One region of the Bradyrhizobium sp. USDA 4541 genome, then DNA from elsewhere that is predicted to be linked to it. Evidence: riboswitches for the same ligand, from Rfam matches in the RefSeq annotation. Region 1 holds a riboswitch; each other region holds the start of a gene.

The links. Region 1 has a riboswitch for cobalamin ahead of metE (5-methyltetrahydropteroyltriglutamate--homocysteine S-methyltransferase). Riboswitches for the same ligand answer to the same signal wherever they lie in the genome.
Positions count from the first base shown of each region.
Region 2: linked by a shared signal. The riboswitch ahead of J2R80_RS35520 (DUF1636 domain-containing protein) and the one ahead of metE (5-methyltetrahydropteroyltriglutamate--homocysteine S-methyltransferase) in region 1 are both predicted to bind cobalamin.
Region 3: linked by a shared signal. The riboswitch ahead of J2R80_RS08855 (TonB-dependent receptor) and the one ahead of metE (5-methyltetrahydropteroyltriglutamate--homocysteine S-methyltransferase) in region 1 are both predicted to bind cobalamin.
Region 4: linked by a shared signal. The riboswitch ahead of J2R80_RS41325 (ribonucleoside-diphosphate reductase subunit alpha) and the one ahead of metE (5-methyltetrahydropteroyltriglutamate--homocysteine S-methyltransferase) in region 1 are both predicted to bind cobalamin.

Region 1 is NZ_JALJZF010000001.1:8,361,109-8,366,170, reverse strand. It holds gene J2R80_RS40015 (nodulate formation efficiency C protein) at 1-509, opposite strand, end outside; cobalamin riboswitch at 1,742-1,944, shown strand; gene metE (5-methyltetrahydropteroyltriglutamate--homocysteine S-methyltransferase) at 2,042-4,387, shown strand.
Region 2 is NZ_JALJZF010000001.1:7,352,622-7,357,683, reverse strand. It holds gene cobD (threonine-phosphate decarboxylase CobD) at 1-261, shown strand, start outside; gene J2R80_RS35530 (cobyric acid synthase) at 443-1,891, opposite strand; gene cobO (cob(I)yrinic acid a,c-diamide adenosyltransferase) at 1,903-2,556, opposite strand; cobalamin riboswitch at 2,593-2,805, shown strand; gene J2R80_RS35520 (DUF1636 domain-containing protein) at 2,899-3,273, shown strand; gene cobW (cobalamin biosynthesis protein CobW) at 3,270-4,304, shown strand; gene cobN (cobaltochelatase subunit CobN) at 4,304-5,062, shown strand, end outside.
Region 3 is NZ_JALJZF010000001.1:1,914,978-1,920,039, forward strand. It holds gene J2R80_RS08850 (hypothetical protein) at 1-134, opposite strand, end outside; gene J2R80_RS08855 (TonB-dependent receptor) at 246-2,528, opposite strand; cobalamin riboswitch at 2,637-2,835, opposite strand; gene J2R80_RS08860 (iron ABC transporter permease) at 2,948-3,991, shown strand; gene J2R80_RS08865 (ABC transporter ATP-binding protein) at 3,988-4,761, shown strand; gene J2R80_RS08870 (ABC transporter substrate-binding protein) at 5,031-5,062, shown strand, end outside.
Region 4 is NZ_JALJZF010000001.1:8,744,313-8,749,374, reverse strand. It holds gene J2R80_RS41330 (radical SAM/SPASM domain-containing protein) at 1-565, opposite strand, end outside; cobalamin riboswitch at 1,937-2,153, shown strand; gene J2R80_RS41325 (ribonucleoside-diphosphate reductase subunit alpha) at 2,249-4,186, shown strand; gene J2R80_RS41320 (ribonucleotide-diphosphate reductase subunit beta) at 4,216-5,062, shown strand, end outside.

The DNA.
Region 1 (5,062 bases):
TGCCGGAGCAGATCGCCGAGCTTGCCTTGCGCGGTCGTGACAAAGTTGAAATTGACCGGATTATGCAGAAAACGAAGGTTTGCGTCTTTTTCGCCGTCGGTGACTTCACTGGCGATGAGTGAAAGCGCCAGGGCGCGCCAGCCGAGTTCGATAGGCTTTGCATAGGGAGACGCAACTTCAATCTTTCCGTCGGTCCCAACCTTCCAGGTAATAACGTAATGCTCGTCTGATCTGTTATCCTGATGCCTGGTCCAGGAAAGGTAAACATACTCGGTGTGGTCGATGCCTTCGGCGATTCCCCAGTTTCGAGGGACGAATTGCGCCACTTTCGAAACTTTGGAGACAATGTGCTCGATTGTCTCACCGTCTTGCGTTCGCCAGTTTGACTTGACTCGTTCGACGAGCGCGCTTTCGCCGGCTCGCGCCGCGTTGCCCGTCGCAACCAGCCCAGCAAGGAAAATCAGCGATTGACAGAGACAGAGCAAGCCTCTTGCAGACATTCTCTTCATAACGGCCGAACCATCGGTTTTTCATCCACACGTCAAAGCGGGCAGCCTTCAATGCTATCCTCGATTGGAAGAAGTTAGCGGCAACGTGACACGGGCGCCTGCCGATGTCCCGCGCGAGCAGGCGCTGTCCCCTCGATGTCACGCGCCGCTAACTTCAGTGGGCCAGCCACAACCTCAATTTGCTGTGCTGGACCTGCCCAAGAGGAGAAGCCTGGGCACCCTTGAGCTTGCATCCTTCGTGCCAGGAAATAGCCGGCAAATCGCGCCGGATTTGTGCAGTATTTGTCCGCTTTCCGACCTGCATTCGTTTCTATGTTTCCATTCCGCCGATCCGCGTAGGCCGGTTCAGCTTTTGTCGCACAGATCTTCGAGGCGCAGGCGAAGGCCGCTGCCGATTTACGGATGAGAAATCGGGAGGCACCTTTGAAAGCTGTTGGACCGTCCGGTCCGGTGTGCTCACCCGAACGCCCTGCGATCTCTATCAGCCGATCTCTATCGGCTCGTAATTGACGATAAGCAAAAGTCGCTCGTCACCGCCGGGCGCGCGGAATCGTTCGGAAGCGCGTCGTCAGGCAGGCAAATGATATGGCGCGCGCGTTTCTGCCTACGCGCACGATGGTTCGATCTTGTCAATCGTCCAGCGGCCTCGGCTACGCATTCATGGTCGGATGAGCCGCTGTTTCCAGTCGCGGCGGCCGGCAAGCGAGAAACGATCAAGTCGCGCTAATTTCCTCTCGCGTTGCTCAACATTCTCGAGAGCATCTGTCTGTCGGGTTGATTCATGAACGCTTTCACCAATCACCCGAATAGGCCGATCGCAAAGACGGTGACAGCAAAGACGCCGACCGCGCTCCAAACAGCCATTTTCTTCATTGCGGGCCTCCCAGCGTTCGTTGAGGCGAATCGATGTGCGTGCCCGAGTATTATCGGCATCGGAGGCCGCAAGTCGCCTACCAGTATTGGTTGGCTCGTAGATCAACATGCGCGCCGGGTATGCTGATGAAGCTTGTGCAGCTGTTTTGCCCCTGGCGGCGGTTCTTGGCTGTCGAGAGCCAGGACGCCGGCACGCTGGAAGCGCCGCGACTTGCGCCTTCGACAATTCTTTCGGCACATATATTGGAGAGAGCTTCCAGTCGTGGTCAACTTTCGACGTTAAATGGCCATTTGAGTCACCGATGGCAGCATTGACGTGAGAGAGTCATCTGAGAGGTTGACGGAAGAGGTCTGTTGCCGATAATTCAAATCGTAGAGGTTCTCCGGTCCTGCTGGATCCGGAGCTAAGAGGGAAGCCGGTGAACAGGCCGGCGCTGCCCCCGCAACTGTAAGCGGCGAGCCGCTGTCCAACAATGTCACTGAAGCCGGTGCGGCTTCGGGAAGGCCGGACAGCGGCGATGACCCGCGAGCCAGGAGACCTGCCTCGACCAATATACGTCCACGGGCGGGGTGTCCCGGTGGTGCGCCAAGCAGCCGCCGCTCGGGCGATCCTGCTTGCGTCCGCCATGGCCTTTGCCCCCAACTACGGGGTTAGCGCTATGTCTCTTCTCTCCCTTCCGGTTGCTACGCTTGGAACGCCTCGGATCGGTCCGAGGCGCGAGCTCAAACGCGCGCTCGAAAGTTACTGGGCCGGCGCAATCAGCGAACAGCAATTGCTCGAGGACGCAGCTGGCCTGCGTGCTGCGAACTGGGCTCGCCAAAGATCCCTCGGTGTCACCGTCATTCCGTCCAACGATTTCTCGTTGTACGACCAGGTGCTCGACACCTCCGTCATGGTTGGTGCCATCCCGGAAATCTACGCCTCGAAAACCGAACCGGTTTCACTCAAGACGTACTTCGAGATGGCCCGCGGTTCACAGTGGGACCGCCAGACTGCGAGTTGCAGCCACGGATCGGGCGGATATGGCGCGCCCGCACAGGAGATGACCAAGTGGTTCGACACCAACTACCACTACATGGTCCCTGAATTTCATCGGGGACAGACGTTCCGGCTGTCCTCTCGCAAGCCTGTCGAGGAGTACGAGGAAGCCAAGGCCCTTGGGTTCCAGACCCGCCCTGTCCTGATCGGGCCGGTCACATTCTTGAAGCTTGGCAAGAGTGCGGATCCTGCGTTCCGGCCCCTGTCGCTCCTGGATGACCTGATACCGGTCTATGTCGAGGTTCTGCAAGAACTGGCCAAACGGGGAGCAGACTGGGTTCAATGCGACGAGCCCTGCCTGGCCCTTGATTTGGATGAGGATTCGCGAAAATCTTTGCTGCACGCCTATGACCGGCTCACCACGGAGGCCCCTGACGTCAAGATCATGGTCGCCAGCTATTTTGGCGATCTCGGCGACAATCTGGATACGGCGTTGAACATGCCCGTTGCCGGACTGCATGCGGATCTAGTTCGCGCGCCGAAGCTGTTGGAGCGGATTATAGCTGCCCGCCGACGCGATCTCATCATGTCGCTTGGTGTCATCGACGGACGAAATGTGTGGCGGTCGGATCTGTCGGTACTCCGCCAGCAGCTGGAGCCCGCCGTTGCGAAGCTAGACAGGCACCGTGTCCAGATCGCTCCATCCTGCTCGCTGCTTCATGTGCCGGTCGATGTTGAACTCGAGATCGGGCTCGCTTCCGATGTCAAGAGCTGGCTTGCTTTCTCGGTTCAGAAGATGCGTGAGCTTGCGATCCTGGCGCAAGCGCTCGCAGGTGACCAGAACGTTGCGGAAGCTGTTGCGGAATCGCAACGTGCCGCGACCGCCCGCCGAACTTCGCCGAAGATTCGTGATGCCAATCTCGCTGTGCGGATGAAAGCTATCGACCAAACCATGCGCCGGCGCGCCAGCCCATTTGTCCGTCGTGCCGAGATCCAACGCAAGCGCTTCGCACTACCGGCTTTTCCTACCACGACGATCGGATCGTTCCCGCAGACTATAGAGGTCCGTAATGCCCGTGCGGCACACGCGCGAGGCGCGATCAGCGACGAGCAATATGACAAATTCCTCAAGGAGGAGACTGCGCGCGCTATACGCTGGCAAGAGGACATCGGTCTGGACGTCCTCGTACATGGCGAGTTTGAGCGCAATGATATGGTGCAGTACTTCGGCGAGCAACTCGCCGGCTTCGCATTTACCAGGAATGGTTGGGTGCAATCCTATGGCTCGCGCTGTGTCAGGCCACCGATCCTATTCGGAGATGTTTTGCGGCCAAAGCCGATCACCGTCGACTGGTGGCGCTACGCGCAGTCACTGACCGGCAAGCCGGTGAAGGCAATGTTGACCGGACCGGTAACGATCTTGAACTGGTCGTTTGTTCGCGATGATATTCCAAGAGGCGAGGTCTGCCGCCAGATTGCGCTCGCGATCCGAGACGAAGTGCGCGATCTCGAGACAGCCGGGGCGACCATGATTCAGATCGACGAAGCTGCACTCCGCGAAGGATTACCCTTGCGTCGATCGGAGTGGGCGGCCTATCTTGAGTGGGCCGGGGATAGCTTCCGCATCTGCTCATCGGGCGTTGCTGATCGAACGCAGATTCATACGCATATGTGCTACTCGGAGTTCAATGACATCATCGATGCGATTGCTGCAATGGACGCGGATGTCATCTCGATCGAAACGTCGCGCTCGAAGATGGAGCTGCTCGACGCGTTCAGGAACTACAAATATCCCAATCAAATCGGGCCGGGCGTATATGACATCCACTCTCCCCGCATTCCCGAGGCAGGGGAAATGAAGGAGCTGATCGCATTGGCTCGGCAGCGGTTGCAGGATTCGCAGCTCTGGGTAAATCCGGACTGTGGTCTGAAGACGCGCAAATGGGAGGAGGTTCGCCCGGCGCTGGTCAACATGGTCGCCGCCGCCCGCGAACTGCGCGCAGCATCTGATCGGCCAAGCCACTGATCCTGCACTTGGCTCTCTCTCTCTCTCTCTCTCTCTCTCTCTCTCTCTCCTTGCGGAAGCTGATCCGCTTCTATTCACCTGCGCTCTCGATCGTCTGGACGGAGCTTTGGATGAGCATAAAAAAGCCCGGCCGCGTTAGCAGACCGGGCGAAAGTCAAGTCTGAGAGGAAGCGACGCTGACGCATCGCCGACTTCCATCGGAGGAGGGAGGACAGCCGATGGTCCGATCGCCGGCGAGGACATTCGCCGTAAATCTGAACCCAAGCTAAAGCACGGCTCAGTGTAGCTCAATTATGCCGGGGTATGCGCCCGGTGTAATCGAGTATCGGAAAACTACACCAAGGTTTGTCGCTGATGAGCACTTTCACAAGGTTTATCGACTAGAGCAATGAGGGTGGTGACGCCCAACGGTCGAATCTCGGCCGAACCTATGTGCAATCGGCGGCGCTTTGAGGCCGCTCGATCAGCGTGACTATACGGGAAGATGCGAAGGAACCGTTGAGCACAGCCAGTACAAGTTGGTTGTTATTGACTCGAGCACTGCTCGGGTCGGCGGTGTCTGGTTCCACTCAATAGCCGAGTTTCGGCTCGAGGCTCTGTTTGGGTTCGAGAGCGGATCGACGCTGGCGTAACACAAGCGTGAAAGTGGCGGGATGCCAATCGGGCCGGCTTCTC
Region 2 (5,062 bases), 1.0 Mb from region 1:
TGGGCAACGGCGACGGCTGCGCGGCTCGCGGACGACTGCGTCAGGCTCGATGCAGTAGCGCGATCGCAGGGCTGGACGCTGGTCGGCGGCACGTTGCTGTTCCGGCTCTACGAGACCGGCGAAGCATTGGCTGCGCAGGAGAAACTTGCGCGTGCGCAGATCTGGCCGCGGGTCTTCCAGCAGAAACCGGGATGGCTGCGCCTCGGCTTGCCGGGCAGTGAGGCCGAGTGGTCGCGCCTTTCCGCCGTGTTGTCGCGCTGATTGCGACGGCGCTGCGCTCCCTCTCCCCGTTCTTACGGGGAGAGGGCTGGGGTGAGGGGCCGCATCCGCATATTCGGCGACAGCTGCGGTTGCGGAGACTCCCCCTCACCCGGAACGCATCTAGCGATGCGTTCCGACCTCTCCCCGCACGCGGGGCGAGGTGAGAAGGAATCATCTCGCTTTAACGCGCCAGCGCGAGCAGGCCTTCGACATCGAGATGGGTCTCGATGTGCCCGGCGAGCGCGTCGAGCGCGCTCTCGACCCTGGCGCCGTAAGTCTGATCCGCCGCGGGGATGTCGAGCTGTGCAAGGAACGCCTTGCGAAATTCGTCCGAGGCGAACAGGCCGTGCAGATAGCTGCCGTGAACGCGCCCGTCTGCGGAGACCGCGCCCTCAGCCGTACCGTCGAGTGATGCAAAGGGCCGCGCGCGATCCGGCCCGTCGGTGCGCCCGATATGGATTTCATAGGCGCTGATCGGTTGGCTGGTCGCGGCATGCACCGCGCTGGAGCGCGTCAGCGTCTTCTGTTCGGTCATGGTGGTCGCGACATCGAGCAGCCCGAGCCCGCGCGTTTCGCCGGCAGGACCTTCGATCCCATCGGGGTCGGCGACGCTGTGTCCAAGCATCTGGTATCCGCCGCACAGGCCGAGGACATGGCCGCCGCGGCGATGATGCGCGAGGAGGTCGATGTCCCAGCCTTGCGCGCGCAGGAAGGCGAGATCGCCGCGGGTCGATTTCGAGCCGGGCAGGATGACGAGCTTCGCATCACCCGGGATGGCTTCGCCCGGACGTACCATCACGAGATCGACGCCGGGCTCGAGCTTCAGCGGATCGAGGTCGTCGAAATTGGCAATCCGCGACAGCGCAAGGAACGCGATCTTGCACTGGCCGGGCTTGCGCGCCTCGCCGAGCCCGAGCGCATCTTCGGCCGGAAGCTCGCCGGCGCGGACGAACCAGGGCAGCACGCCAAATCCGCGCCAGGTGGTGCGCTCTTCGATCAAGCGATAGCCGTCATCGAACAGCGACGGATCGCCGCGGAATTTGTTGATGACGAAGCCCTGGATCATCGCCGCATCGTCAGGGTCGATCACCGTCTTGATGCCGACGAGCTGCGCGATCACGCCGCCGCGGTCGATGTCGCCGACCAGCACCACAGGCACGTCGGCTTTGCGCGCAAAACCCATATTGGCGATATCGGACTTGCGTAAGTTAACCTCGGCGGGACTGCCGGCGCCCTCGACCAGCACCAGATCGGCGCGCTGCTTCAGGCGCGCAAAACTCTCCAGCACCGCGCCCATCAGCGATGGTTTCATGCCGGCATATTCGCGCGCGCGTGCGGTGGCGATCCGTTTGCCGTGCACGATGACCTGGGCGCCGACATCGGTCTCGGGCTTCAGCAGCACCGGGTTCATGTCGGTGTGCGGCTCGACGCCGGCGGCGAGCGCCTGCAACGCCTGTGCGCGGCCGATCTCGCCGCCATCGACGGTCACGGCGGCGTTGTTCGACATGTTCTGCGGCTTGAACGGCAGCACGCGCAGGCCGCGCCGTCTCGCGGCGCGGGCGAGGCCGGCGACGATGAGCGATTTGCCCACGTCCGAGCCGGCTCCCTGGATCATCAATGCGCGCGCCATCGTGACGCCCGTCAGAACTCGACGCCCGGCTGGGCCTTGATGCCGGAGCGGAACGGATGCTTTACCAGCGTCATCTCGGTGACGAGATCGGCAATCTCGATTAGCTCCTCCTTGGCGTTGCGCCCGGTGAGCACGACATGGGTCATCGGCGGCTTCGACGTGGTCAGGAAGTCGACGACATCGGCGATCGCGAGGTAGTCGTAGCGTAGCGCGATGTTGATCTCGTCGAGCACGACCATGCGCAGGCTCGGGTCTGCGATCAGCTGCTTGGCCTTTTCCCAGCCGGCTTGCGCTGCCGCGATGTCGCGGGCGCGATCCTGCGTCTCCCAGGTAAAGCCTTCGCCCATGGCGTGAAATTGACAGAGATCGCCGAAATGCCCGGTGAGCAGGCGGCGCTCGCCGGTATCCCAGGCGCCCTTGATGAACTGCACCACGGCGCAGGGAAAGCCGTGCGCCACACAGCGCACGATCATGCCGAACGCGGAGGACGATTTTCCTTTGCCGGCGCCGGTATGAACGATGATCAGGCCCTTTTCACCGCTCTTGGTCGCCATGATGCGGTCGCGGGCGGCCTTCTTTTTCGCCATCTTGTCCGCGTGGCGCGCATCCGGCGAAAGATCGGTGCCGAGGGCGCCGTCTTCAGCGTCCTTTCCATCAGAAGTCATCACATTCCTTCGGCTTGACAAGTGCGAGGCTTGGACGAATGGTGGTCCTGCGTTGGTTCCTGTCCTACGACAGGCGAAGAGGGAATGCGATAGGGCTCCGCTAAATCGGGCCCGAAGCGCAGCCGCCCCCGCGACCGTGACCGGAGAGATGCCCAAGCCACTGATTCCATACGGAGTCGGGAAGGTGGGCATCGAAGGGTAAAACCTGCTCCGCAAGCCGGGAGACCTGCCAACGCAGCATGTTGTGAAACCGGCGGACGGGGTGTTCCGCGACGGGGAACGAACCTGTCCAAAATCGGTTCGTGTGCCTCATCGCTTCCCGCTGTCAATCCAGGAAGGGCGATGAGCGTTACACTTCATGTCTGCATCACCTGCCGCGCCGGCCAGACGCCGGCGGAAGGTGAGCTCGCGCCCGGTGCACGCCTGCATGCCGCGCTTGTCGAGGCCGGCGTGCCTGATGACGTCAATCTGGTTCCCGTCGCATGCCTGTCGGCCTGCAGCCAGGGTTGCTCGGTCGCGCTCAGCGCGCCGGGGCGCTGGTCCTATGTCTACGGCCGACTGTCCGCTGATAATGCCGCGGATGTGATCGCCGGTGCCTCCGCCTATGCGGCGGCGCCCGACGGCATCGTGCCGTGGCGCAGCCGTCCGGAAATCTTCCGCAAGCAATCGCTCGCCCGCATTCCACCTCTTCCCGTCGTGCCGGAGGCCGCAGAATGACCACACTCGCCAAAATTCCGGTCACCGTCGTGACCGGCTTTCTCGGCTCCGGCAAGACGACACTGATCCAGCATCTGATCCGCAATGCCAACGGCAAGAAGCTCGCGGTGCTGGTCAACGAATTCGGCAGCGAAGGCGTCGACGGCGACATCCTGAAGTCGTGCGCCGACGCCAATTGTCCGGCCGAGAACATCGTCGAACTCGCCAATGGCTGTATCTGCTGCACCGTCGCCGACGATTTCATCCCGGCGATGGAGCAGTTGCTGGCGCGGAACGTGAAGCCCGATCACATCGTGATCGAAACTTCCGGGCTCGCGCTGCCGAAGCCGCTGCTGAAAGCGTTCGACTGGCCGGAGATCCGTTCGCGGATCACGGTCGACGGCGTGATCGCGCTCGCCGACGCCGAGGCCGTCGCCGCCGGCCGTTTTGCGCCTGATCCGGCCGCGGTGGATGCGCAGCGTGCGGCGGACGACAATCTCGACCACGAGACGCCGCTGTCGGAAGTGTTCGAGGACCAGATCGCATGTGCCGATATCGTGCTGCTGACCAAGGCGGACCTCGCGGGGGCGGAGGGGATCAAGGCAGCGAAAGAGGTGATCGCGGCCGAGATGCCGCGCGAGGTGCCGATGTTGCCCGTCGTCGACGGCACGATCGACGCGCGCGTGATCCTCGGGCTCGGGGCGGCGGCGGAAAGCGATCTCGCGGCGCGGCCGTCGCATCACGATGGCGAGGAGGAACACGAGCACGACGATTTCAATTCCGTCGTGATCGATCTTCCGGAAGTTTCGGATGTCGACGCGCTGGTCGCCTCGATCAAGGGGCTGGCGCGCGAGCAGAACGTGCTGCGCGCCAAGGGCTACATCGCGGTCGAAGGCAAGCCGATGCGGCTGTTGGTGCAATCGGTCGGCGAGCGGGTGCGGCATCAGTTCGACATGCCCTGGGGCGCCCGGGCGCGGCAGTCGAAGCTCGTCGTGATCGGCGAACATGCCGACATCGATGAAGCCGCGATCAGGGCACGGCTTGGTGTCTGATGCACGTCGTCTTCCGCGAGAGCCGCGGCCTTGAGGAGACCGCGACGCCAAGGGACCTCGGCCAGGATCCGGCCGATCTCGTGGTGTTGTCGTTTTCCGACAGCGATCTTGCTGCCTTCGCGGCCGGCTGGCGGCGCGGCCGTGCTGCGCTGCCGTCGCTGCGGCTCGCCAATCTCGCGGAGCTGCGCCATCCGCTGTCGGTCGATACCTATATCGAGCGGACGCTCTCGCACGCCCGCGGCATTCTGGTGCGGCTGATCGGCGGCGAGCCCTATTGGTCATACGGGCTGGCCGCGGTGCATCGGCTGGCGAAGGAGCGCGGCATTGCCCTGGTGGTGCTGCCGGCGGATGGCCGCGACGATCTGCGGCTCGATGAATTCTCGACCTTGCCGGTCTCGACGCTGCGCCGTCTGAAGGTGCTGTGCGACAAGGGCGGCCCGGTTGCCGCGCAGGCCGTGATCGCGCAACTGGCGCTGGCGTCCGGACTCTATGCCGGGCCGGTGGTCGGCGAGATCGATCTTCCCGGGATCGGCGTCTACGATTCCCGGCGCGGTGCCATCACGGCGTTGCCGGCACCGGACGGCCGGCCGCGCGTGCTGGTGACGTTCTATCGTTCCTACCTCGCGGCAGGCGATACGGCGCCGGTCGATGCATTGATCGATGCATTGCGTGAGAGGGGCTTTGATGCCCACGGTGTGTTCGTCACCTCGCTGAAGGCGGCGGGCGTGGCCGATTGGCTGCGCGCTCAGTTTGCGCAA
Region 3 (5,062 bases), 6.4 Mb from region 1:
GGCGTGGCGATGTCGCCGTCCTCATAGTACTCGTCGTCCTGCAACGCTGCGGGTGGCGGAGGCTTCTTCGACTTGTCGTCGGTCTTGTCCTTGATCTTCGTGCCGCCCTTGGTCTGCTTCCCGGCCTTGGCCATGCGTTTCCCCTGCGCGGGTCAAATCAGCTGCCGGAACTCTACCCCAGTTTCGGTGCGTTTGTAATGTTCGGAGACGGTGCGCGGGGCAGACCCGCCCCACCGGTTCACGCTCTAAAACGTCGCGCCGGCCTTTACCATGTAGGTGCGGCCGGGCAGCGGATAGGCCGAGAAGCGGCCTTCGGTGAACGTGCTCGCGATGGCGTAGTCGTAATAGAGCGCGTTGAACAGGTTGTTCACGCTCAGTGACCAGAAGAAGCGGTCAACTTGCCCGCTCAGCTTGATATCGGCGGTGGCGTTGCCGGGAATCCGGCTCTGGGTGTTGGCCTGATCGTTGTCCATGATGCGCGAGCTCCAGGCCCGCACCGTGGCGTCGAGCACCAGATAGTTCTGCCAGATATTCCAGGTGACGCCGAGATTGCCGGTGTAGCGCGACACCAGCGGCACGTCGTTGCCGGTCCAGATGCCTTCGCGGAACACCGCGCGGGTGATCGCCATGCCGCCGCGCAGGGTCACCGTATCGCTGAACTTGAGCGAGGCACTGGTTTCCGAGCCATAGCGGCGGGTGGGGTCGAGGTTGGTGTTGAAGAACAGCACCGGGTTGAAATGGATCTCGTTCTCGAGATCCATCAGATAGACGCTGGTCTGGACCTGAAACAGGTTGGTCTTGACCCGGAAGCCGCCCTCGACATCCTGCGAGGTCTGGGTCTTGAGCTGGAAATTCTGCGGGATCGGGGCGAAGGTCAGCGGATCGAACGACGGTCCGGATGCGACGCGCTCGTCGACATCGGGCGTGCGGAACGCGCGCGCCGCGCGGCCGAACACCGAGAAGGTGTCGGTCAGGCGATGCTCGGCGCCGACATGCAGGGCGTATTGCGTCTCGTTGCTGTCGAGCGGTGCCGCCTGCGTGTCGAACGCGAATGGCGCATTCGGGTCGTAGCGATCGCGCGCCGAGATGCTGGTATTCTGGACGCGCGCGCCGTAGGAGATGTCGGTCGTTGGCAACAGGCCCAGCGTATGTTGCCAATAGCCGGCCACGCTCTGCTGCTCGATATTGTAGATGTGGAACGGGTCGACGCCCTGATAGGCGCCGCGCGCCTCGCGGAAGCTCGAATCGTAATAGTCGATGCCGGTCAGGATCGTCGACGGCACGCCCAGCATCACATTCTTGACGCTGAGCCGCGGCGTCAGCGACCAGGTCTGCAGCGCGGCATCATTGTAGGTCGAAGCGAAGCTGATGGTCGGCATCGTGCCGAAGAAGCCGCTCTGCGTCTCGCGCTGCCGCCAGCCGCCGTCGACGATGAGGTCGACGCCGTTCATCAGCGTCTTGGTGAAGCCGGCGGTGACGCTGGCGGTCTGCTGGTTGGCATAGTCGAAGGGCGTCGCGGCGCCGCGGCGATCGGTGAGCAGCTCGTTCACGCCGATCGACGGATCGACCAGCCGTCCGCCGGGTAGGCCGAGCTTCTGGTCGCTGCCGGTGACGGTCAGGAAGGCGGTGAGATCAGGCGTCGTGTAGTTGATGTTGCCGACGGCGTTGCGCTGGTCGAGCGCATTGTTGACGCGGTAGCCGTCGGACTTGATGCCATTGCCGTAGAACGAGGTGGACCACGGTCCGGAATTGAGCGCTGCGGAGACCGCGGCCATGCGGGTGTTGAACGAGCCAGCTCCGGCCTCGGCCCGCATCGTCGTCGGCGGGCCGCCGACGCCGGTCTTGGTGATGATGTTGACGACGCCGCCCACCGCATTGTCGCCGTAAAGCACCGCGCCGCTGTTGCCGCGCGTGATCTCGATGCGCTCGATCGAATCGAGCGGAATCGTGGTGAGGTCGAAGCCGGCCTTGTCGACGTCGTTGAGGCGGCGGCCGTTGAGCAGGAACAGCGTATTGTCGGTCGCGAATGCGCCGAAGCCGCGCAGGTCGACCGACGTCTTGGCGCCGTTCGGTCCGCCATAGGGCGTTTGCAGCTGCACGCCCGGCACCTGCGCGAGGATCTCGGGTAACGACTGCACCGGCGAATGCGCGATGTCGTCGGCGGTGATCACGGCCGAGGAGGTGCCGACAATGCCGGCGAACTGGCGGCCGCCGGTGCCGCCCGTTCCGGTGGCCACACCGGTCCCTATCGTGCCCGATCCGGCTCCGCTGCCTGTATTGTTGCCTTGCGAGGTGCCCGGCGCCGGGCGTCGCGGCGCCGGCGCTTCGTCAGCGGCCGGCCTGGCGCGCGTGACGTTCTGGTCGCCCGGCTTGGTGACTTCGATCGCCGGCAGCTGATCGGGAGCGGGTGCCTCCTGCGCCCGCGCTGCGGAGACAAGGAATGCCGGCGCGAGCATCGTCGCCGGCGCGATCATCGTCGACGCGAGCAGAAGCGCGCGGCGCCGCCGATGGAAAGGGAAGGAGAACATAAGCAAGGCCTCGGCAACGTCAGTGGCACGTCACCGCGAACCAGTCTCACCATCGTGCTCACAGCATCAGGTGAAGCTCATGCCTGTACTCCCCGACCGGCAGCATCGCGTGTGACCACGGCTGACGGCAGGTCTCCTGGCTCGCGGGTCGTTACCCTTCGTCGCCTTCCCAGGACCGAGATTCCCAGTGGCCTGTGACGAAGGATTCACCGCATACAGTTGCGGGGGCAGCCGCGGCGTTGGGGAAGTTTCCCCGTACCGCATTCCCTTTTCATCTCATGAAAGAACCGTCATGTTCATCTAGGGTTCGGCCGGGTAGCAAAGTCAATCCGGCGGAAGTCGGGCGGCGGCCGCGCGGCCACGGTTTTTGTCGAGTGTCGCTTGTCTGCCACGGCGATCGCTGTAAGAGCATGGATCCGATGAGCGTGCAGGATTTTGCCTTGGCGGCCGAGGTCGCGGCGCGGCGCCGGTGGGGCGCCACGGCGGCGCTGCTCGCGCTCGTGGTCCTGTTGTGCGTGCTCTCGCTCGGCATCGGGCCGGTGCGGCTGTCGCCGCTCGCGGTGGTCGAGGCGCTGTTCGGCGGCAGCAGCGATGTGGCGCAGGTGATCGTGCGCGAGATCCGCCTGCCGCGCACCATCCTGGCATTTGCGATCGGCGGCATTCTCGGGCTGTCCGGTGCGGCGCTGCAAGGGCTGCTGCGCAATCCGCTGGCCTCGCCGTCGCTATTCGGCGCGCCGCAATCGGCGGCGTTCGGCGCGGTGCTGGTGATCGCGCTGGGCCTCGCCGATGTGCGCTCCTACGCGCTGCCGGTGGTGGCGATCATCGCCGCGTTCGGCTCGGTGTTCGCGCTGCTTGCGATCGCCGGCCGCAATGCCGGGCTGTTGATCCTGATCCTCGCTGGGCTCGCGATCTCGAGCTTTGCGGGAGCCGCGACCGCACTGGTGATGAATCTCTCGAGCAATCCGTTTGTGGTGCTGGAGATCGCGTTCTGGCTGCTCGGCTCGCTGGAGGACCGCAGCTTCCAGCACGTGGCGCTGGCGCTGCCCTTCATCGTCGCGGGCGCCGCCATCCTGCTCAGCCAGGCGAGCGCCTTCCGCGCGCTGACGCTTGGCGAGGAGGCGGCGCAGAGCCTCGGCGTCGACGTCGGGCGGTTGCGGCTCTTCGTGATCACGGGCGTGGCGCTCGGCGTCGGCGGCGCGGTCGCAGTCACCGGCACGATCGGTTTCATCGGCCTCGTCGCGCCGCATCTGATGCGTCCCGTGATCGGTCACGATCCGGCGCGGCTCTTGGTGCCGAGCGCGCTCACCGGCTCGGCGCTGCTGCTCGCCGCCGACATCGCGGTGCGCATCATTCCTTCAACCTCGGACATCAAGGTCGGCGTGCTGACCTCGATCATCGGCGTGCCGTTCTTCCTCTATCTGATCATGCGCGAGCGCCGCGCGCTCGGCGGAGGCGTGGCATGACGCTGCTCTCCGCCGCGGCGCTCAATGCCTCGCTCGGCAGCCGCAAGGTGCTGCACGATGTCTCGCTGTCGCTGCCGTCGGGCCATCTGGTCGCGCTGGTCGGCCCGAACGGCGCCGGCAAGACCACGCTGCTGCGTGCACTGGCCGGGCTGATTTCGTCGGGCGGCGAGATCCGGATCGGCGGCGATCCGCTGGCGTCGCTGCCGCTGCGCGAGCGCGCGAAGCGTTTCGCCTATCTGCCGCAGGGGCACATGGTGCACTGGCCGCTGCCGGCGCGCGACATCGTCGCGCTCGGCCGCTATCCGCACGGCGCGACCGATCCGGCGCGGCTGTCGCAGACGGATATGGAGGCGGTGCTGCGCGCGATGCAAGCGGTCGACGTCACTGAGTTCAGCGATCGCCGCGTCACCGAACTCTCCGGCGGCGAGCGCAGCCGCGTCGCGCTGGCCCGGGTGCTCGCGGTGGAGGCGCCGGTGATCCTCGCCGACGAGCCGACCGCCTCGCTCGATCCACGCCACCAGATCGACGTGATGCAGAAGCTGCGCAACGTCGCCGATGCCGGTGTGCTGGTGATCGTGGTGACGCATGACCTGGGACTCGCCGCGCGCTTCGCCGATCATGTGCTGGTGCTCGCGGAGGGGCGGCTGGCAGCGCAAGGCGCGCCTGTCGAGGCACTGTCGGAGAGCGTCCTCGCCAGCGTGTTCCGGGTCAGCGCCTATCGCGCCGAATTTCAGCGCGAAGCCGTCATCGTGCCGTGGGCGGACGTCTGATGTGGCCACGGCCTCACCACAAGCTCAGTTCACCTCTCCCGCTTACGGGGGAGGTCGCTGCGCTCGACGAGCGCAGCGGGTGGGGGCTCTCTCCACGATATGGCTCGCGGCGAAACCCCCACCCCAACCCTCCCCCGCAAGCGGGAGAGGGGGCGCACCTTCAGCGTGGCAGCCATCTCGCTTCGCTTCATCTTGGAGCGGTGGTCGCCATAGTGCTGTGGCTTATTTCCGCCGGTGCCGCGTTCGCCGCCGGACCGCGCATCGTCTCGATGAATGTCTGCAGCGACCAGCTCGTGCTGTC
Region 4 (5,062 bases), 380 kb from region 1:
TACTCAGCGGCCGCAAGCGTTGCAGCTTTTTGGCGGGGATTACATCGGATAGATCAGGATGGATTTTACCCAGGATCACAAATTGAATCGAGGGAATGTTTGCCTCAATCAGTCGGCGCATGACATTGATGTAGTTTTTTCCGACGAGGCGGCTGTTCATATAAGTGCCGTCGTCGGGAACGTGCACGACGAAAGTCTTGAACCGGAGCATTTGCAGGCGTCGAACGTCAGTCCCGTTCATTCCAACAAGGGTCGTGAAGATCCGGACGTCGTGGCCGCGTGCGTAAGCATGCTCAACCATCGTGCTGCAATGCGGATGCAACCAGGGTTCCGAATATCCGGAAAAACTAATGCCAGTAGCTGTCGGTACGCGTGAGAGACATTGCTTGAAATCCTGAACACCCAGATGCTTGGCTTGGGATACGGGCCTTTGGCGATCTGCAAACTTGTCCTGGGAGCAATAAGAACATCTGACGATGCAGCCGGTGGTCGTGGTTATCTCCAATACCCGATGGCCGGGCTCAACCACACGCAACTCTTGTAAGACCCTAGGGTATGCCGTCATGTATCTGGTCCTTTCAGGTGCCGGAGCAGGCAATTGCCGCAGATCGAGCGCAGCTAACGCGGCGTCGCGCCTTGCCTGAAACGATCGCAACCGGAGTTTGGACGTTGGGCGAGATGCCTTGAATGAAGCCCGTGCTTTGCCACGCTGGTTTCGACAACAGGGTACAGGAGGACCAGTCCGGCGCTCCTCTCTCTGGGTGTCGATTGCCGCCTACCACCATGTCTGCGCCTAGCATCCTCCTTTCCTCCAGAAACACGTCAGCTCGACAGCTCTTGATGTTGTCGAGGAGAGCCGCAAATAGGGCTCCGGGAGGTGCTCGATCCTGAGGACCACATCATCTCCGTGTCGCCGGACCGAGCAGTCAATCGCCGACATGGGACCGCCCAGAGGCGACATACGTTGTTCCGATCGCGTCCGAAATGCCAAGCTTGTTTGCCAAACAGTCGTGGCTTGCGCCGAATCCTGCAACATGACGTCGGGTACGATTCAAGCGCGTCGGGCGTGATCCAGCACGGCCCTGGAGGCTTTCGCGTGTTGCGAAGATTGCTCTGGGGCGCGATGAGAGGCGCGACGATCCGGAAATCCTGATGGACGCGGCCGAGTAGGACCAACCTGGCTTCTTTGGGCACCGAACAGTAGGCGAAGCCTTTATCGGCAGATCGCGAGAATGGGCCAGACAATTGGTTCGCTACAAACATGCACCGGGCACGTGCCGAATTGATCAGAAGGGCGGCGACCTAGATGCGCCGCGACCAAATCGATCTGCTATGCGCGCCGAACAGCAGCTATACTAGCTAGAAAGATATTGACAAGGCGATCTCGGTGGGACGCGCCGCCGCGGACTTGCTCCTTCATTGTGAGACAAGGCTTGCGCCGACGGTAAATTCACGAAGGGAGCCGGTTTCGTCGCGCTTACAGCGGCTTAGCCGCTGCGAGCTCGATGAGCTTTCGTGTTCTTCAGGGCCGTCAGCCGTTCGAGCAGCGAGATCGCACGGGGAGCGTCGTGTGTCGAGGAGCTGACTGCGTCGGCTACGTCCATGATAGCTTTCCAGCGCCTTAGACACGATTTCATCTGGATCGTTGACGCTGATAGCTTCGAAGATCTTGAGCTGAAGATCCGCTCATACTCATCGGAACGGAAAAAAACGGTCTCAGAGCCTTTGGTAGGATCTACGTTCCAGATCAGCATAGACTGATGAATGGTCGGCCGGATTTCTGGATTGATTTGCCTGAACAGCCACAGGTGGACGTATATGGATAGCGGAACATACCGGTGCTCGGCGTCGGCCACTCCATTCATTGACTTCGCGGTGTCCTCTTCTGACTTGATGTACCCCAAACGAGACTTGACGAATCTCGGCAAGTGACGCCTAGATGTAGATCTGTCATGGTTCTTCCATCCTTTATCTTGTAGGACAGGAAGCTAAGAGGGAACCCGGTGCGCCGAACGGCTACTCCGGGGCTGCCCCCGCAACTGTAAGCGGTGAGCGGTTGTCATCATGGGCCACTGGCGCAGAAACGCGCCGGGAAGGTCGACAGCCGCAGCGACCCGCAAGCCAGGAGACCTGCCGCGACAGAACAAACGTCCTCGGGCGGGGTGCCCCGGTGGAGCGCTTGCACTGAGGGACGTTTGTCTCCTGCAAGTCGTCCGTGGCCCCGGCTCCAAACATCGCGGGGTTGCCGATGTCGCCGTCTTTTGATTTCGATCAGCAGGGTCATCTCGTTACACCATCCAGTGTGCGGGCAGCGCAAGCACAGGCAGCGCTTGCCCCGCTTCAGCGGTCTGTTGCGCCGCCTCCATCGCTGGCCCCGCTGCCGCGTCCCCTCGCGCCAGCTCCAAAGCCGTCCGACCTTGCACTTGATCGATCGCGCGACAGCCTCCTGACATCGTTCGGCAAGCTGACATTGACCGACCGTTATCTGCTCGCGGGCGAAGGCGTCCAGGACATGTTTGCGCGGGTATCGTGCGCGTTTGCGGACGATGTTGCACATGCTCAGCGTCTATATGATGCAATGTCCCGACTGTGGTTCATGCCGGCGACGCCGGTGCTCTCGAATGGCGGCAGCTTGCGTGGTCTACCCATTTCATGCTTCCTCAATTCGGTCTCGGATTCGCTCGAAGGTATTGTCGGCGCCTGGAACGAGAACGTCTGGCTTGCCTCCAACGGCGGCGGCATCGGTACCTACTGGGGGAATGTTCGCTCGATCGGCGAGAAGGTTAAGGGCGGTGTCACCTCGGGCATCATCCCGTTTATCCACGTCATGGACGGCCTGACGCTGGCGATCAGTCAAGGCTCGTTGCGGCGCGGCTCGGCGGCAGTCTATCTCGATGTCCAACATCCCGAGATAGAGGAGTTCCTTGAGATCCGGAAGGCGTCCGGCGACTTCAATCGTAAGAGCCTCAACCTGCATCACGGCATCAACGTTACTGACGAATTTATGCATGCCGTGCGAGCCGGGACAGCGTTCGCGCTTCGCAGTCCAAAGACCAGCGAAATGGTTCGCGAGATCGACGCTCGCCAGCTGTGGCAACGTATCCTCGAGAACCGGCTGCAGACCGGCGAGCCTTATCTCTTGTTCATCGACACCGTGAACCGCGCCCTTCCCAAGCACCAGCGCGACCTCGGCCTCAAGGTCTCGACCTCCAATTTGTGCAGCGAAATTACCCTGCCGACCGGCATCGATCATCGCGACGAGGAGCGCACCGCGGTGTGCTGTCTCTCATCGCTCAATCTCGAGACATGGGACCGGTGGAGCGAGGAGCCGGGCTTCATCGAAGACATCATGCGTTTCCTTGACAACGTGCTCACCCACTTCATCACGGTGGCGCCGGAGGGCATGAGGCGTGCCCGCTATGCTGCCCTACGCGAGCGCTCCGTCGGCCTAGGCGTCATGGGCTTCCACTCGTTCCTTCAGGCCAAGGGCATTCCGATGGAGAGCGTCCTGGCCAAGTCGTTCAATCTGAACATGTTCCGGAAAATCCGGCGGGATGCCGACGCGGCGTCGGTGACGCTCGCTCGCGAGCGCGGCCCTTGCCCGGATGCGCTGGAACGCGGCGTGATGGCGCGATTCAGCCATAAGATCGCAATTGCGCCGACCGCCTCGATCAGCATTATCTGCGGCGGCACGAGCGCTTGCATCGAGCCAGTCCCGGCCAACATTTACACCCATAAGACATTGTCTGGCGCCATCTCGGTGCGCAATCCGCATCTCGCCAGGGTACTCACGGCCAAGGGCGCCAACACCCCGGCGATATGGCAGTCGATCATAGCGCACGAGGGATCGGTCGCTCATCTCGACATCCTCTCGGAGCACGAGAAAGCGATCTTTCGCACCGCTTTCGAGATTGACCAGCGCTGGATCATCGAGCTCGCCGCCGACCGCGCGCCGTTCATCTGCCAGAGTCAATCGATCAACCTCTATCTGGCGGCCGACGTCGATAAGTGGGATCTCCATATGCTGCATTGGACGGCATGGGAGCGCGGATTGAAAAGCCTCTATTACTGCCGTTCGAAGTCGATCTCGCGCGCAGCGTTCGCCGGCAAAATCAGCGGCCGTGACGAGGCGGAACGACCGCAGCCGCAGCGCACCGACTATGAGGAGTGCCTTGCATGTCAGTGATTGACCTCTCGGCTGTCGATCCGCGCACGTTGATCGGCAAGGGACGGGTCGGCCTCCTGGACTCGACCGGAAGCTATGACGTTGATCGCTATGGCTGGGCTTACGAGTTCTGGAAGCGTCAGCAGCAGACCCATTGGATGGGCGAGGAGGTTCCGCTCGGCTCCGACCTCAAGGATTGGGCGTCGGATCGTGTCACTGCCAACGAGCGCGCGCTGCTCACCCAGATATTCCGCTTCTTCACTCAATCGGACATCGAGGTCGGTGACAATTATCTCAAACGCTACATCCCGATTTTCCAGCCGCTCACCGTGCAGATGATGATGGCTGCCTTCACCAATATGGAGACCGTCCATATTGACGCCTATGCGTTGTTGCTCAAGACGCTTGGCATGCCCAAGGCCGAGTTCGAGGCATTCCGCGGCTATGCGCAGATGCGCGCCAAGGCTGACTACATGCACGAATTCGGCGTCCATACTGTGGCCGACGTCGCTCGCACCCTGGCCATGTTCGGTGCCTTTACTGAAGGCATGGCTTTGTTCGCGAGCTTTGCCATGCTGCTTAACTTTCCGCGGCACAACAAGATGAACGGCATGGGACAAATCGTAAGCTGGTCAGTGCGCGACGAGAGTCTCCACTGCGAGGGCATCATCAAGCTATTTCACGAATGGCACCGCGAAACTGGCGCGGTGACGAGCTCCGTTCGCGACGACATCATCGATGTCGCCAGGACCATGGTGAAGCTGGAGGAAAACTTCGTTGATCTCGCCTTTGGTCTCGGCGAGATCGACGGCATGCGCCCTGAGCAGATCCATGCCTATGTCCGCTATGTCGCCGATTGGCGGCTGACCCAGCTCGGGATTACCCCGGTCTTCGATT